DNA from 2 places in the Pseudomonas sp. FG86 genome. Region 1 is predicted to be linked to the other one. Evidence: riboswitches for the same ligand, from Rfam matches in the RefSeq annotation. Region 1 holds a riboswitch; the other holds the start of a gene.

Region 1 (7,499 bases):
CACCGGCAACGGGTTAAGGCCCGCTGCCTGCAAACGCTGGCAGAACACATCGATAAAGCCGGTATTGGCCGCCTGCAAATGAGAGCGATAGAACAGCACCGCCGCCACCGGAAACTCCGGGTGCCACTCCATTTGCCAGTCATTGAGGCGGGCATTGGCCTGATGCGGGTGATAAATCGCAGTGCGCGGCAGAGTGTGTGGCTCGGCCCAGGCGTAGTCACGCTGCAGATAAGCGCTGGCCAGGCAGCGATAAAAATCCAGGGCATTGCCCAGGCCACCCTGGCGCAGGTACTGCCACAAGCGGTCGCGGGCCTCAGCGGCCACGGTGCTGAGGCCGCTGAGTTCCGGGTCAGGGCGGTCATCACCGGGCACCAGGATCAACGTGACGCCGCGCTCGGCCAGCGCCACCAGGCGCTCGATACCGTAGCGCCAATACCCGATGCCACCATGCAGCGAAATCAGGATGACCTTGGCATGGCGCAGCACTTCATCGACATACAGATCGACCGAGGCGTGGTTCTGCACCTGCATGGGGTTGGCCAGGCGCAGGCTCGGGTAGTCCTCGGGCAACTGCTGGGCGGCTTCGGCCAGCAGCGCCAGGCTGGAATCGCCGCTGCACAGAATCACCAGCTCGGCGGGGGTTTGCCCCAGGTCGGCGATATTGTCGTCCGCGACGAAGCCGCCGGGTTGAGTCCTGAGCAGGTGCATGGGTTAAACGTTGAGCGCTGCGCGCAATTGCGCTTCGAGGCCGGCCGCGTCCAGCGCCTGGCCGATCAGCACCAGGCGCGTGATGCGTGCCTCGTCGGCCCCCCAGGCGCGGTCGAAGTGCTTGTCGAAACGCGTGCCCACGCCCTGGATCAGCAGGCGCATCGGCTTGTTCGGAATCGCCGCGAAGCCTTTGACACGCAGGATGCCGTGCTGCACCACCAACTGGGTCAGCGCGTCGAGCAGCAGCGCCTCATCGGCCTGAGGCAGGTCGATGGAGATGGAGTCGAACGCGTCGTGATCGTGGTCATGGTCGTCTTCACCGTCGTGGTGATGATCGTGATGGCTGTGGCGGCCGTCGATATGCTCTTCGGAGCCGGCGCCCAGGCCGATCAGCACGTCCAGGGGCAGGCGACCGCTGCTGGCTTCGACGATCTTCACCGCGGGTGGCAGCTCTTCGGCCACTTCCAGGCGCACGCGGGCCAGGTCCTCGGGGTTGATCATGTCGCACTTGTTGAGGATCACCAGGTCGGCGCTGGCCAACTGGTCGGCGAACAGTTCATGCAACGGGGATTCGTGGTCCAGGTTCGGATCAAGCTTGCGCTGGGCATCGACCTGGTCCGGGAAGGCGGCGAAGGTGCCGGCGGCCACCGCCGGGCTGTCGACCACGGTGATCACCGCGTCGACGGTGCAGGCGCTGCGGATTTCCGGCCACTGGAAGGCTTGCACCAGGGGCTTGGGCAAGGCCAGGCCCGAGGTTTCGATGAGGATATGGTCGAGGTCGCCGCGACGGGCCACCAGTTCGCGCATCACCGGAAAGAACTCTTCCTGGACGGTGCAGCACAGGCAGCCGTTCGCCAGTTCATACACGCGGCCGTTGGCTTCTTCCTCGGTGCAACCGATCGAGCATTGCTTGAGGATCTCACCGTCAATGCCCAACTCGCCGAATTCGTTGACGATCACCGCAATGCGACGGCCCTGGGCGTTGTCGAGCATGTGGCGCAGCAAGGTGGTTTTGCCCGAGCCGAGAAAGCCGGTAACGATAGTGACGGGAAGTTTGGCCAGTGTTTTCATCGGATGCCCTTGGGGGCGGGCATACGGGACGATAGGCCCTGCGTGGCGCGCAGCAGCAGATTTCGTCACCGGATCACCCCGCCCGGTTGAATTGGAAAATCGGTTGCGAGGCAGGTCTCCTGGCTTGGGGCTTGCGGATCTTGCGACCGGCGCTGGCTGCGCCTTCCCGCCGTAATGGCAGTGGCGTGGCAGTCAGATAAACCCTTCACAGTTGCGGGGGCAGCCGCGGCTTGAACCGCGTTCCCTTCTTAGCTTCGGCCTGGGCCGAAGAACCTCGAAGGTGCAAGGCTACAGGGGCTCGGTCAATTTGACTACCGTCGCTCTGCATGCTTTCCTACACGCCTTGTTTCGGGTGCCCTTCACAGGGTGAAACGGGAAACCGGTGAGTCATAGCCTTATGACCAGTCCGGTGCTGCCCCCGCAACGGTAAGCGAGTGAAGCGTCAGATCCACTGTGCCTGTACGGCATGGGAAGGCGACGCTTTATAGACCCAGTGTCCCTCGCAAGCCCGGAGACCGGCCCGAATAACATCAGATAACAAACCCGCGGTGGGCGGGCGCTGTTAAAACCCTGCGTGCCCGGCTCGCGGGGTTTGCATGCGCTCGTTTCACCCTGAACACGATAGGGACGCGCCATGTCGATCATCAGCAGCACTTCGCACACCGCCAGCAGTACCGCCACCCTCAGCCAACGCCTGACCGCCGCCATCGGCGCCTCGATCCTGGGCGCGTGCCTGGTGTATTTCGCCGGGTTCTCGCATATCGAGGCGGTGCACAACGCAGCCCACGATACCCGCCACAGCGCCGCGTTCCCGTGCCACTGAGACCTGCCGACATGATCAAACGTATTGCGCAAACCGCAGGGTTCACCGGCTTGCTGGCCGCCCTGCTGCTGACCCTGCTGCAAAGCTTCTGGGTCGCTCCGCTGATTCTGCAGGCGGAAACTTTCGAAAAGGCCCCGGCCGCGACTGAAGTCGTGCACGAGCATGCCGCTGGCGCCGCTGCGCACACCCACGACGCCGAAGCCTGGGAACCGGAAGACGGCTGGCAGCGCGTGCTGTCGACCACCGGCGGCAACCTGGTGGTCGCCGTCGGCTTCGCCCTGATGCTGGCCGGCCTCTATACCCTGCGCGCACCGACCCGCACGGCCCAAGGCTTGCTGTGGGGCCTGGCCGGCTACGCGACCTTTGTGTTGGCGCCGACCCTGGGCCTGCCGCCCGAGCTGCCGGGCACGGCCGCCGCCGACCTGGCGCAACGCCAGATCTGGTGGATCGGCACGGCCGCCTCCACTGCGGCCGGTATTGCGCTGTTGGTGTTCGGTGGCAACTGGCTGCTTAAAGGGCTGGGCGTGGCGATCCTCGTGGTGCCTCACGTAATCGGCGCCCCGCAGCCGCAAGTGCATTCGATGCTGGCGCCAGAGGCACTGGAAGCACAATTCAAGATCGCCTCGCAGTTGACCAACGTCGCCTTCTGGCTGGCCCTGGGCCTGATCAGCGCCTGGTTGTTTCGCCGCAACCGCGACGATCAATACTCGGCATGAAACTCGCGGTCGGCCTCGGTTGCCAGCGGGGCTGCGAATTGCACGCCCTGCTGGCGCTGTTTGACACGGCCCTCGCCGAAGCGGGTATCGAGCGCCAGCACATCACCGCACTGGCGAGTCTCGACCGCAAACAGGACGAGCCGGGGTTACTGGCCCTGGCGCGCAGGTTGAACCTGCCATTGCAGTGCTTCAGCGCCGAACAGTTGGCCGCGTATGAAGGCCGTCTGAGCCATAAATCAGCGGTCGCCTTTGCCCACACCGGCTGTTACGGCATCGCCGAAAGCGCCGCCCTGGCCCTGGCCGAACAGCTCTCCCCAGGCCCCGCCCGCTTGCTGATCACCCGCAAGAAAACCGCCCAGGCCACCTTTGCATTGGCCTGCGCCGGCTGAAAAATCGATAATTGCGTCTTCCGATCATGAGCAATCTTCATGCTCGCCCGTTTTTCGACAGGAATCCTCCATGACCGTCTACTTCATCGGTGCCGGCCCCGGCGACCCGGAATTGATCACTGTCAAAGGCCAACGGCTGATCCGCAGTTGCCCGGTGATCATCTATGCCGGTTCGCTGGTACCGGCGGCCGTGCTGGAGGGGCATCAAGCGCAACAGGTGGTCAACAGCGCCGAACTGCACCTGGAGCAGATCATCGAGCTGATCAAGGCCGCCCACGCCAACGGCCAGGATGTGGCGCGGGTGCATTCCGGCGATCCGAGCCTGTATGGGGCGATCGGCGAGCAGATTCGTCATCTGCGCGAGCTGGGCATCCCGTTCCAGATCATTCCGGGCGTGACCGCAGTCGCCGCCTGTGCCGCGCTGCTGGAGACCGAACTGACCTTGCCGGACATCGCCCAGAGCGTAATCCTGACCCGTTACGCCGATAAAACCCGCATGCCAGCCGGCGAGGACTTCGACAGCCTGGCCCGCCACGGCACCACCATGGCGATCCACCTGGGGGTCAACCACCTGGAGAAGATCGTCGCAGAGCTGCTGCCGCACTATGGCGCGGATTGCCCGATTGCCGTGGTGCACCGGGCAACCTGGCCGGATCAGGATTGGGCGGTGGGCACACTCAGCGATATTGCCGACAAAGTCGCCGCCAAGGGCTTTCGGCGTACGGCGCTGATCGTGGTGGGCCGGGTGCTGGCGAGTGACAGTTTCAGTGAGTCGTCGTTGTATCGGGCGGGGCATGCGCACCTTTATCGACCTTGATAATTCACTTTATAAAACTAAAACAATGCATTGATTTAAATTAACAAATGCAAAAAAAATGTGGGAGGGGGCTTGCCCCCGATGGCAGTGTGTCAGCCTGCTCAGGAGGCGACTGAGGCACCGCTATCGGGGGCAAGCCCCCTCCCACACTTGATCTTTCTTGCCAGGGAGATAGCGTCAGCAGTCGAGTTTGAATGTTTAATTCATCAACAACACACTGATTTAACTGAATAAATGCACAAAATGTGGGAGGGGGCTTGCCCCCGATGGCAGTGTGTCAGCCTGCTCAAGAAGCGACTGAGGCACCGCTATCGGGGGCAAGCCCCCTCCCACACTTGATCTTCGGCGTTAGATAGATTGCATAAATAGCTGAATTTTAAGAATAAAAAAAACGGCGCTCACGGGGCGCCGTTTTTTGTTCGCAGTGAACGCCTTACTCAGTAGTAGGCATTTTCTTTCTGCGTGTGGTCGGTCACGTCGCGTACGCCCTTGAGCTCCGGAATCCGCTCCAGCAGGGTGCGCTCGATGCCTTCGCGCAACGTCACGTCGGCCTGGCCGCAGCCCTGGCAGCCGCCACCAAACTTGAGCACGGCAATGCCGTCATCCACTACGTCGATCAAGCTGACCTGACCGCCGTGGCTGGCCAGCCCTGGGTTGATCTCGGTTTGCAGGTAGTAGTTGATACGCTCGTTGACCGGGCTGTCGGCGTTGACGTTCGGCACCTTGGCGTTCGGAGCCTTGATGGTCAATTGGCCGCCCATGCGGTCGGTGGCGTAATCCACCACGGCATCGTCAAGGAAGGCTTCGCTGAAGGCATCGATATACGCGGTGAAGCTTTTCAGCCCCAGGGCGGTGTCTTCCGGCTTTTCTTCACCGGGCTTGCAGTAGGCAATGCACGTCTCGGCATACTGGGTGCCAGGCTGGGTGATAAAGACGCGGATACCGATACCTGGGGTGTTCTGCTTGGACAGCAGGTCGGCCAGGTAATCGTGGGCGGCGTCGGTAATGGTTATGGCAGTCATGGAAACTCCTCACAGGCTTGCCGGCAGTTTACGCCAAAATATTACGCAGGTACAAAGTCCCAGTAATTTTGTCGGAAAAGACTCAACAGCCACGTCAGAGGTTTTCATAGCGGTTCATATCCAGCACCCCTTCTTCCACCGGCGTGGTTTCGCGGATGTAGGTCGACAGGTCATGGAAGTACTGCCAGAACTGCGGATGACTGCGACGTATGCCCCAGCGGTCGACAATCTTCTCGAAACCCTGGGCGTCCCTGGCGTCCTCCATGGCCGCGACGAACTCCGGCACTTGCTCGGCTGGCACATTGAACATGAAGTTCGGGTAGCTGCCGAGCACCCCTGGGTAGATCGTCAGCGTATCCAGGCCCGGCTGATAGCGATAAGCCTCACCCAGCATGAACGCCACATTACTGTGGGCACGGTTGCGCAGCAGGCTATAGACCTCCCGCTGGCCGCTGCGGGTTTCGACGCGCAGCATCGTCGCTTCAGGCAGTTGCCCAATGACCTTGAGCCCCGCCGCCGGGCGCGATGTCAGGCGACTCAGGGCCTGCTCGGCGTCGCGCAACGCCGGGTCGATCCCCGGCCGTGAGCAGTACGCGCCGGCACAACGATTGATCGGGTCCGGGGCGGCATTGAGGTCGCCATAGCGGGCCAGCAGCTGGTTGGCGAAGTCGCGCTTGGGGTCCTTTTCATCAAGCTTCAGGCCGGTGGGCTTATCGTCGTCGATCGACTCATAGTCCAGCCACAGCTTGACCTTGCCGCTGTTCTGGTACCAATCGTCGAGGAAATCATCCCGCGAGTTCGCCGGCATCAGGCGCAGGAAGTTCTGCTCGGCGCCATTGCGGATCAGGTCGAAGTACAGGCGAGTCTGGGCCTGGTGCGACACATTACCGAACACGTCAAAGTTGACCACCAGTTGGTAATAGGTGCGTTCGAGCAACGGATAGTCGAATAGCCACAGGGTCTGCGGCACCTCACCGATCAGGCCCTTGTTGACCGAGGCGCTGTCGAAGTGGCGGAAGATGCTCAACAGCGCATTGTCGTTGCCAGCCCACAGCGTCGACCAACTCGGTGCTGGCAGTTCGGCATAGCTGTCGCGACGCAGGGCTTCGTACTGGTTGCGCTTGTCGCGGTACTTGAGCCACAGGCTGAGCACACTGCCCACGTCGTCATTTTGCCCAGGCATCGCCAACAACGGCGTGGCCTGGCCGCGATAGCGAGCATCGGTGATGTACAGGTCATGATCGGGCGCCTGGAACAATGCCCAGAAATTGTCGCGGATCACATCCGTGGCAATCTGCCCCCGGCATACGGGCCCGCGGATGAAGGTGCGGACAAAATACTCGGCGTTATCCAGCATGAACTGGTAACGCGCCTGCGCCGGGATCGCCTCGAACGTCTCGAACGGGTTGGCACGGCGGCCAGGGCCGTAGCCCGGCAACGCACTGACCTGCCAGTCGCCGCTGTAGAACAGGGCTTTGACCCGTGCCATTTTCTGCGCGCTCAAGGGGTACGTGATGTGGGTCTTATGGACGATCACCCCTTGTATTGGCCACAGGCGGTAGTAAACACGAGTGCCGGGGTCGTCATTGGGGCGACGGGTGTTGATCAGGTCAATCGGCTGGCCGCTGGGCGTCCGTGAGCGCACCCACTGGAAGAAGTGCCCTGGCTCACCGCCTTCGAAATACAGATGCGCAATAAACAGGTGCTCAAACAACCAGCGGGCCACCAGGCTTTCCCGGGCGCCGGGGGCATTGAGCAGGTTCTCCCATTGCAGCACCTGCGCCGCTTCCTGGGCACTGGGCGCCACGCCTTGCTGGTCAATCGGCGCACCCGAGGCCAGCCAGCGTTGCAGGGTGTGGTATTGCTGGTCGCTCAAGCCGGTCACGGCCAGGGGCATGCCTTCGTTGGGGTGCGCGCCGGCATAAGCGTCGAACTCTCCGGGCAAGGGGCACA
Region 2 (7,499 bases), on a different contig from region 1:
GCCGCGGCCCAGCCGAAGCGTTCGAAGCGTTCGTTGCGATAGCCCCACATCGCGTCGAGGGTGTTGCTCAGGCGGTAGAGCACCACACCCGGCACGCCGGCCACCACGAACCAGAACAGCGCAGCAAATATTGCGTCGCTGCCATTCTCCAGCACCGACTCGGTGGCGGCACGGGCGACTTCAGTACGGTCCAGTTCGCTGGTCTGGCGGCTGACCAGGTAGCTCACGCGCTTGCGGGCCTCATCCAGGTCATCGCTGCGCAGGGCCTGGGCCACCGGAATCACATGCTCGCCAAGGCTGCGCATGCCGAGGGCGCAGTACAGTGCGAGCACCTCCAACACCCAACCGATATAGGGTGCCCACGACAACGCGGTGGCCAACAGCGTCAACGGCACCACCGCTATCACCCACGCGGTCACGCCGTGGCTGCGCCAGCCACGGCCACCGCTATTGAAACGTTGCTCGATGCGTCCGGCGAAATTGCCAAACGCCACCAGCGGATGCCAGCGCCTGGGTTCACCCAGCAGCGCATCCAGCGCCACCGCGGCGACACACAGCAAGGCCACACTCATTGACTTACTCCCCACACATTCTCATACAACATGTCACTCAGCGGACGCGGTTCGGTCCAGCCTTCGAGCTGCAGCATCGGGGCCGGGTAGAAGGCGTCGACCGGCCCCAGGCACAGCACCGCCAGGGGTTTCGCGCCAGGCGGCAAACCCAGCAGGTCGGCCAGGGCCCGGGGTTCGAACAGCGAGACCCAGCCCATGCCCAAGCCCTCGACGCGCGCGGCCAGCCACAGATTCTGAATCGCGCAGGCCAGGGAGGCCATGTCCATTTCCGGCAAGGTACGTCGCCCGAAGATATGCCGCTCGCGATCGTCCATCAGCGCCGCCACCAGCACTTCGGCGCAGTCATGGATGCCTTCGACCTTGAGCTTCATGAATTCATCGGAGCGCTCGCCCAAGGCTTCGGCGGTGCGTATACGTTCTTCCTCCACCAGTTGCTGGATCTGCCCTCGTAGCTGGCGGTCGCTGATGCGGATAAAGCGCCAGGGCTGCATCAAGCCGACGCTGGGCGCCTGATGCGCGGCCTGGAGCAGGCGATGCAGCAAATGCGGGGCCACCGTGCCGCCGGTGAAATGGCGCATGTCACGGCGTTCGGCGATGGCGCGGTAAACGGCGTCGCGCTCGGCCGGGGGGAAAGCGTTGTCACTCATGGGACTGGGCTGACTCAAGGTCGGGCGCAAACAGCGCGGCAACCGCACGGGGATTGGAGGGGAAGTAGAAGTGCACGTAGGAAGCGGTCATCCGCCCTTGCCGATACACCGCCTCGGCACCCCGCCCGCCGTTGGGGCTCAAGCCACGGGCGATCGGTTGCCAGTCGGTGCTGGTCAGGGAATGGTGGTAGGTGTGCCCGCGCAATACGCCTTCCGGCAACTCGACGCTTTGCAGGGCAAGGGCCGCCAGTTTCTTCTGCATCACCGCATCCCCCTGCAACAGGCCGACCAGCTCGGCACGGGTGCCGTCGACATCGGTGAGCGAGTCCAGCAGGTAGAGCATGCCGCCACACTCGGCAAGCAAGGGTTTACCGGCAGCATGATGGGCACGGATGGCATCGAGCATCGAGGTGTTTTCCGCCAGCGCCTGGTGATGCAGCTCCGGGTACCCGCCTGGCAGATAGAGGCTGTCGGCCTCGGGCACTTGGCGATCATGAATCGGTGAGAAAAAGCGCAACTCGGCCCCCATCGCCCGCAATAGATCCAGGCTGGCGCCATAGGTGAAGGCAAAGGCTTCGTCACGGGCCACGGCGATGCGCACACCGGCGAGCAGCGGTTCGGCTTCGATCACTTCAGGCGCGGCGAAGGTCACCGGCGGCGGCAAGGCAACTTCACAACTGTTGCCCAGGGCCTGGGCAGCGGCGTCCAGGCGGACGTCGAGATCATTCAGTTCGCTGGCTTGCACCAGGCCAAGATGGCGGCTGGGCAACTCAATCCCGGTTTCACGGGACAACGCGCCGTACCAGCGCAAGCCTTCGGTGAGGCTCCCTTCGAGCAGTTGCGCATGGCGCAGGGTGCCGACACGGTTGGCCAACACACCGGCAAACGGCAAGTCCGGCTGATAACGCGCCAGGCCCAGGGCCAGGGCACCGAAGGTCTGGGCCATGGCGGTGCCGTCGATCACCGCCAGCACCGGCACACCGAAGTGCCGCGCCAGGTCAGCGCTGGACGGCGTACCGTCAAACAGGCCCATGACGCCTTCGATCAGGATCAGGTCGGCCTCCCCTGCCGCTTCCCACAGCAAGCGACGACTTTCCTGCTCGCCAACCATCCACATATCCAACTGATACACCGGCGCACCGCTGGCGCGTTCGTGGATCATCGGGTCGAGGAAGTCCGGGCCGCATTTGAACACGCGTACCTTGCGCCCCAGGTTGCGGTGCAAACGGGCCAGCGCAGCGGTGACCGTGGTTTTGCCCTGGCCGGACGCCGGTGCGGCGATCAGTACGGCCGGACAATGACGGGGCTGATTCAAAGTTCGACGCCCTTCTGTGCCTTGATACCGGCCTGGAACGCGTGCTTGAGCATGCCCATTTCGGTGACGGTGTCACCCATCTCGATCAACTCCGGCTTGGCGCCACGGCCGGTAACCACCACGTGCTGCATCGGCGGACGGGCTTGCAGGTCGCTCAGTACCTGGTCCAGGTCGAGGTAGCCATGCTTGAGGGCGATGTTCAGTTCATCCAACACCACCAGGCCGATGCTCGGGTCTTGCAGCAGTTCGCGAGACACGGCCCAGGCGGCCTCGGCGGCGGCGATGTCGCGCTGGCGGTCCTGGGTTTCCCAGGTGAAGCCTTCGCCCATGACGTGAAAGCGCACTTGTTCGGGGAAGCGCCGGAAGAACAATTCTTCGCCGGTGCTGTTACGGCCTTTGATGAACTGCACCACGCCGCACTGCATGCCGTGGCCCATGGCGCGCGCGAGCATGCCGAACGCAGAGCTGCTTTTGCCTTTGCCGTTGCCGGTCAGCACCAGCAGCAAACCGCATTCGTTCGGGGAATTGGCAATGCGCTCGTCAATCACGGCTTTTTTGCGCAGCATGCGCGCCAGGTGGCGTTCGTCGCGGTCGGGGGAATCGGTCATGGCAGCTCTCCGTTGGGGCTGGACAAAAACGGCGGGCAGGAAAAAACAAAAACAGACAGCCAAGCATCGCCCACCGTGATGCTGTTGGATGATCCAGGCCGGTCTCCGGACTCATGAGTGGCTCGCTTTATAGAAAGCAGGCCGACGCTGCGCCTTCCCATATCGCAGCGCGATACAGTGGCCAATAGCACCGTCTTGACTCATTTACCGTTGCGGGGGCAGCGCCGGAATTGCGGCAACACTGTGTACAAGTGCGCTCACTCACCGGCTTCCCTGTTTCACTCAGTCGACCCTTGGGTCACAGAGCACCTGAAACAAGTCGCGAAGGTTAGTGGGTTGGGGGGGGAGCGTCAATTAAAGCTGGCCTTGCACTTGAACCATCGTGCCGCAGCACTCCTCTACCCTTACAGGCATTCAGGAGAAAACCATGCATAAAACAAGACTCGCCCTACTGATCATGGTCGCAGGCACCCTCGCTGCCTGCGGAGAAAGCTCGACCTTGAAGGTATCGGATGGCACCGGCCCTTCGCCCCAACTGCCAGAGCCCAACAAGACCCTGATCCCCACCGTGAATATCGCCCCAGCCATTGGCTGGCCTGATGGCATGAAGCCAACCGCCGCCGCGGGCACCCAAGTGACAGCGTTCGCCGAAGGCCTGGATCACCCTCGCTGGCTGTATGTGCTACCCAATGGCGATGTGTTGGTGGCCGAAACCAATGCGCCGCCCAAGCCGGATGACGCCAAGGGCATTCGCGGCTGGGTAATGGAAAAGGTCATGGGCCGTGCCGGTGCCGGCGTGCCCAGCCCGAACCGCATCACCTTGCTGCGCGATGCCGATCACGATGGCGTCGCCGAGACCCGCACGGTCTTCCTGGAGAATCTCAACTCGCCGTTCGGCATGACCCTGGTGGGCAACGACCTCTACGTGGCCGACTCAGACAAGCTGCTGCGCTTTCCCTATCAACCGGGCGAAACCGCAATCACGCAGGCCGGCACCACGGTGGTCGACCTGCCGGGCGGCAGCATCAACCACCACTGGACGAAAAACGTGGTGGCCAGCAAGGACGGCAGCAAGTTGTATGTGAGCGTCGGTTCCAACAGCAACGTCGGCGAGAACGGCCTGGAAGCGGAACAAGGTCGGGCGGCGATCTGGGAAGTCGATCGCGCCAGTGGCCAGCACCGGATTTTCGCTTCGGGCCTGCGCAACCCCAACGGCATGGCCTGGGAACCGCAGAGCGGCAAGCTGTGGACCGCGGTCAACGAGCGCGATGAGATCGGCAGCGACCTGGTGCCGGACTACATCACCTCGGTCAAGGATGGCGCGTTTTATGGCTGGCCATTCAGCTACTACGGGCAACATGTGGATGTGCGTGTCACACCACAGGACCCGGCCCTGGTCGCCAAGGCGATCGCACCAGACTACGCCGTCGGCCCGCATACCGCTTCGCTGGGGCTGACCTTCGCCGAAGGCAGCAAATTACCTGCACCGTTCGTCAACGGCGCCTTTATCGGCCAGCACGGGTCATGGAACCGCAAGCCGCACAGTGGCTACAAGGTGATCTTTGTGCCGTTCGAAGGTGGCAAACCCAAGGGGCAGCCAGTGGACGTGCTGACCGGGTTCCTCGACAAGGATGAGAACGCTATGGGCCGGCCGGTGGGTGTGGTGATCGATCAGCAGGGGGACCTGCTGGTGGCGGATGATGTGGGGAATAAGGTGTGGCGGGTGTCTGCAGTTAAGTAACTTTTCTCAAGACCACCACAAAAAATGTGGGAGGGAGCTTGCTGCCGATGAGGGCGTGTCAGTCCATGCATTCAGTGACTGACACACCGCTATCGGGAGCAAGCCCCCTCCCACATTGGGTTCGGTGTCTGGCTTAGGGATTGCGGGCCAAGTGCTCAGCCGGCAATACGCGCTTGGCACTCAGGTAGGCGTTCTGCCAATAGGCTTTGGACAAGGTGTCCAGCTTCACCGTACCGCCCGTTTGTGGCGCATGCACAAAGCGCCCTTCGCCTACATAGATCCCGGCATGACTGACCTGTGATCCACCACCGGTGGCGAAGAACAGCAAGTCACCGGTCTGCAGGTTTTCTTCGCTGACATCCTGGGCGCGCATCACGATCAATTCGCGAGTGGTGCGCGGCAGGGAGATGCCAGCGGCATCGCGGTAGACGAAGCCGATCAAGCCACTGCAATCAAAACCCGAATCCGGCGTATTGCCGCCCCATCGGTAAGGCGTGCCGACCAGGCCCAGCGCGCGGAAGAGCACATCTTCAGCAGCAGGCGAGAAACTTTGGCTGGAATAGTTGAACACCGGCTTAGGCTTGGCCGCTACGTGAGCGGGCGGCGGTGTGCGGCTTGCGCAGGCGCTGAGGAGCGCGGCGCAAACAATAAGAATCAGGCGGGCCGAGGTCGACATGTGCAGAACAATCCTGGTCTGGATGCGGCTTTCGCTGCCGAACGCTGAAAACCAGAACGCGCAAGCAAAGCTTGCGCGAACGGATTACAACAATATCCAGGGATTCTAGCGCTTACACGTCAAACTTCAAGTATCACTTTAACTTTACTTGCTGGCGGTAACCGTTGTCGGGGCCATGGCGAGTGCGCGCTTGGCTTCGATAAAGGTTTTGCTCCAGTAGCTGTCACCCAGGTTGTCGACTCGAACACCGCCACTGCGACGGCTGCTGGAGTGGATAAACTGGTTATCGCCCAAGTAGATACCGGCGTGACTGACACGACCACGGCCTGCAGTACTGAAGAAAAGCAGATCACCGGGCTTGAGGTTGTTGCGCGCGACCAACGGTGCTTTCACGTTGATCATTTCGCGAGTGGAGCGTGGCAGGTTCATGCCAGCTTCTTCACGAAACAGGTAGCCGATGAAACCGCTGCAGTCGAAACCGGCTTCAGAGGTACCGCCGAAACGGTAACGGGTACCGATCAGGGACATGCCGCGTTCGAGGATGCTGTCGGCCAGAACGGGAAGCTGATAAGGCTTGCTGCCGGCAAAGTCGGCCAGTTCCTTTTCGGTTGCCACTTCTTCTTCGTAAACAGTAGAAGACTGTGCAGCAACAAATTTTGCCTGGGCTTGCTGTTGGGTTTTGTGCTGCTCAGCCACTTGTTGAGGGTGGGAGGCGCAACCAAACAATAGGGTAACGAGTGCGAGAGGCACGAGGGGTGCGAAGCGATTTAGCATGGGCACGACCGTGGCTGATGTGTAAAGAAGTCGAGACTATGCCTTCTATCACATCGATTTGCAAATTCAATCGTGATCTATGTGACTTACTGTTTGCGCCATGACATCTAAGCCCTTAATACCCTATACGTGCCTTTTGCGCGGCCAAACCGGCCAAAACGCAGGTTTTCTGGCGCCTGGAATTTGCCGAAAGCCCCGAAAAACAAGGGCTGACTACCAGCCGAGGGTTTCTTTCAAGAAGGGAATGGTCAGCTTGCGCTGGGCCTGCAAAGAGGCCTGGTCGAGCTGTTCGAGCAGATCGAACAATGCGCTCATGCTGCGCGTGCCACGGGTGAGGATAAAGTGCCCCACCTCATCGGTCAGGTGCAGGCCGCGACGGGACGCGCGCAATTGCAGGGCTCGCAACTTGTCTTCGTCGGACAGGGGGCGCATCTGGAAGATCAGTGCCAGGGTCAGGCGCGATTTCAGGTCGGCCAGTTTGACCGGTAGCTCACGGGGCGAGGTGGACGCGGCAATCAGCAGGCGGCGGCCGCTGTCGCGCAGGCGGTTGAACAGATGAAACAGCGCCTCTTCCCAATCAGCTTTGCCGGCAACCGCCTGCAGGTCATCCAGGCACACCAGCTCATACTGCTCAAGGTTGTCGAATATCGTGATACCGCGGTCCATCAACTCGGCCAAGGGCAGGTAGACCGCCGGCTCGCCCATTTGCTCGAAGCGCAGGCATGCGGCTTGCAACAGGTGGGTCCGCCCCACGCCATGCTTGCCCCACAGATAGATCAGGCTTTCAGTCCACCCGGCGTCGGCTTCGCAGAGCCGCTCGACATAGCCGAGTGCAGCGGCATTGGCGCCTGGGTAGTAATTGATAAAGGTGGCGTCATCACGCAGACGCACACCTAGGGGCAGCTGAATCGGTTTCATGCTGACTGAACGGCTCCAATCGAACCGTTAGTGGCCTCTGTGTAAAGTTTGCAAAGTTTATACCCGTGACGCCGGGCGCACAATGCAACAGACCACAAGCAAAATCAAAGGTTTGCGTTAACTTGCTGGATTCAAGCGGAATATTTGACACGCAGGCGCCAGAAACAACAAACCCGGCCATCGACCGGGTTTGTGACACTGCAATTACAACTCGGGGTCTTCGACACCCGTATACACATCCGAATCCT

Evidence for each region. Region 1 has a riboswitch for cobalamin ahead of ACODSV_RS19245 (CbtB domain-containing protein). Riboswitches for the same ligand answer to the same signal wherever they lie in the genome.
Region 2: linked by a shared signal. The riboswitch ahead of cobO (cob(I)yrinic acid a,c-diamide adenosyltransferase) and the one ahead of ACODSV_RS19245 (CbtB domain-containing protein) in region 1 are both predicted to bind cobalamin.

What each region holds. Positions count from the first base shown of each region.
Region 1 covers NZ_JBMDIS010000029.1:47,075-54,573, forward strand. Annotated here, with positions in the region: gene cobN (cobaltochelatase subunit CobN) at 1-708, opposite strand, end outside; gene cobW (cobalamin biosynthesis protein CobW) at 712-1,779, opposite strand; cobalamin riboswitch at 1,872-2,071, opposite strand; cobalamin riboswitch at 2,113-2,317, shown strand; gene ACODSV_RS19245 (CbtB domain-containing protein) at 2,414-2,602, shown strand; gene ACODSV_RS19250 (CbtA family protein) at 2,614-3,318, shown strand; gene ACODSV_RS19255 (cobalamin biosynthesis protein) at 3,315-3,707, shown strand; gene cobM (precorrin-4 C(11)-methyltransferase) at 3,778-4,524, shown strand; gene nfuA (Fe-S biogenesis protein NfuA) at 4,962-5,546, opposite strand; gene ACODSV_RS19270 (fatty acid cis/trans isomerase) at 5,641-7,499, opposite strand, start outside.
Region 2 covers NZ_JBMDIS010000006.1:56,067-63,565, forward strand. Annotated here, with positions in the region: gene cbiB (adenosylcobinamide-phosphate synthase CbiB) at 1-572, opposite strand, end outside; gene bluB (5,6-dimethylbenzimidazole synthase) at 569-1,219, opposite strand; gene ACODSV_RS05860 (cobyrinic acid a,c-diamide synthase CobB) at 1,212-2,534, opposite strand; gene cobO (cob(I)yrinic acid a,c-diamide adenosyltransferase) at 2,531-3,142, opposite strand; cobalamin riboswitch at 3,222-3,470, opposite strand; gene ACODSV_RS05870 (PQQ-dependent sugar dehydrogenase) at 3,570-4,883, shown strand; gene ACODSV_RS05875 (C40 family peptidase) at 5,017-5,559, opposite strand; gene ACODSV_RS05880 (C40 family peptidase) at 5,704-6,333, opposite strand; gene hda (DnaA regulatory inactivator Hda) at 6,547-7,251, opposite strand; gene ACODSV_RS05890 (AI-2E family transporter) at 7,456-7,499, opposite strand, start outside.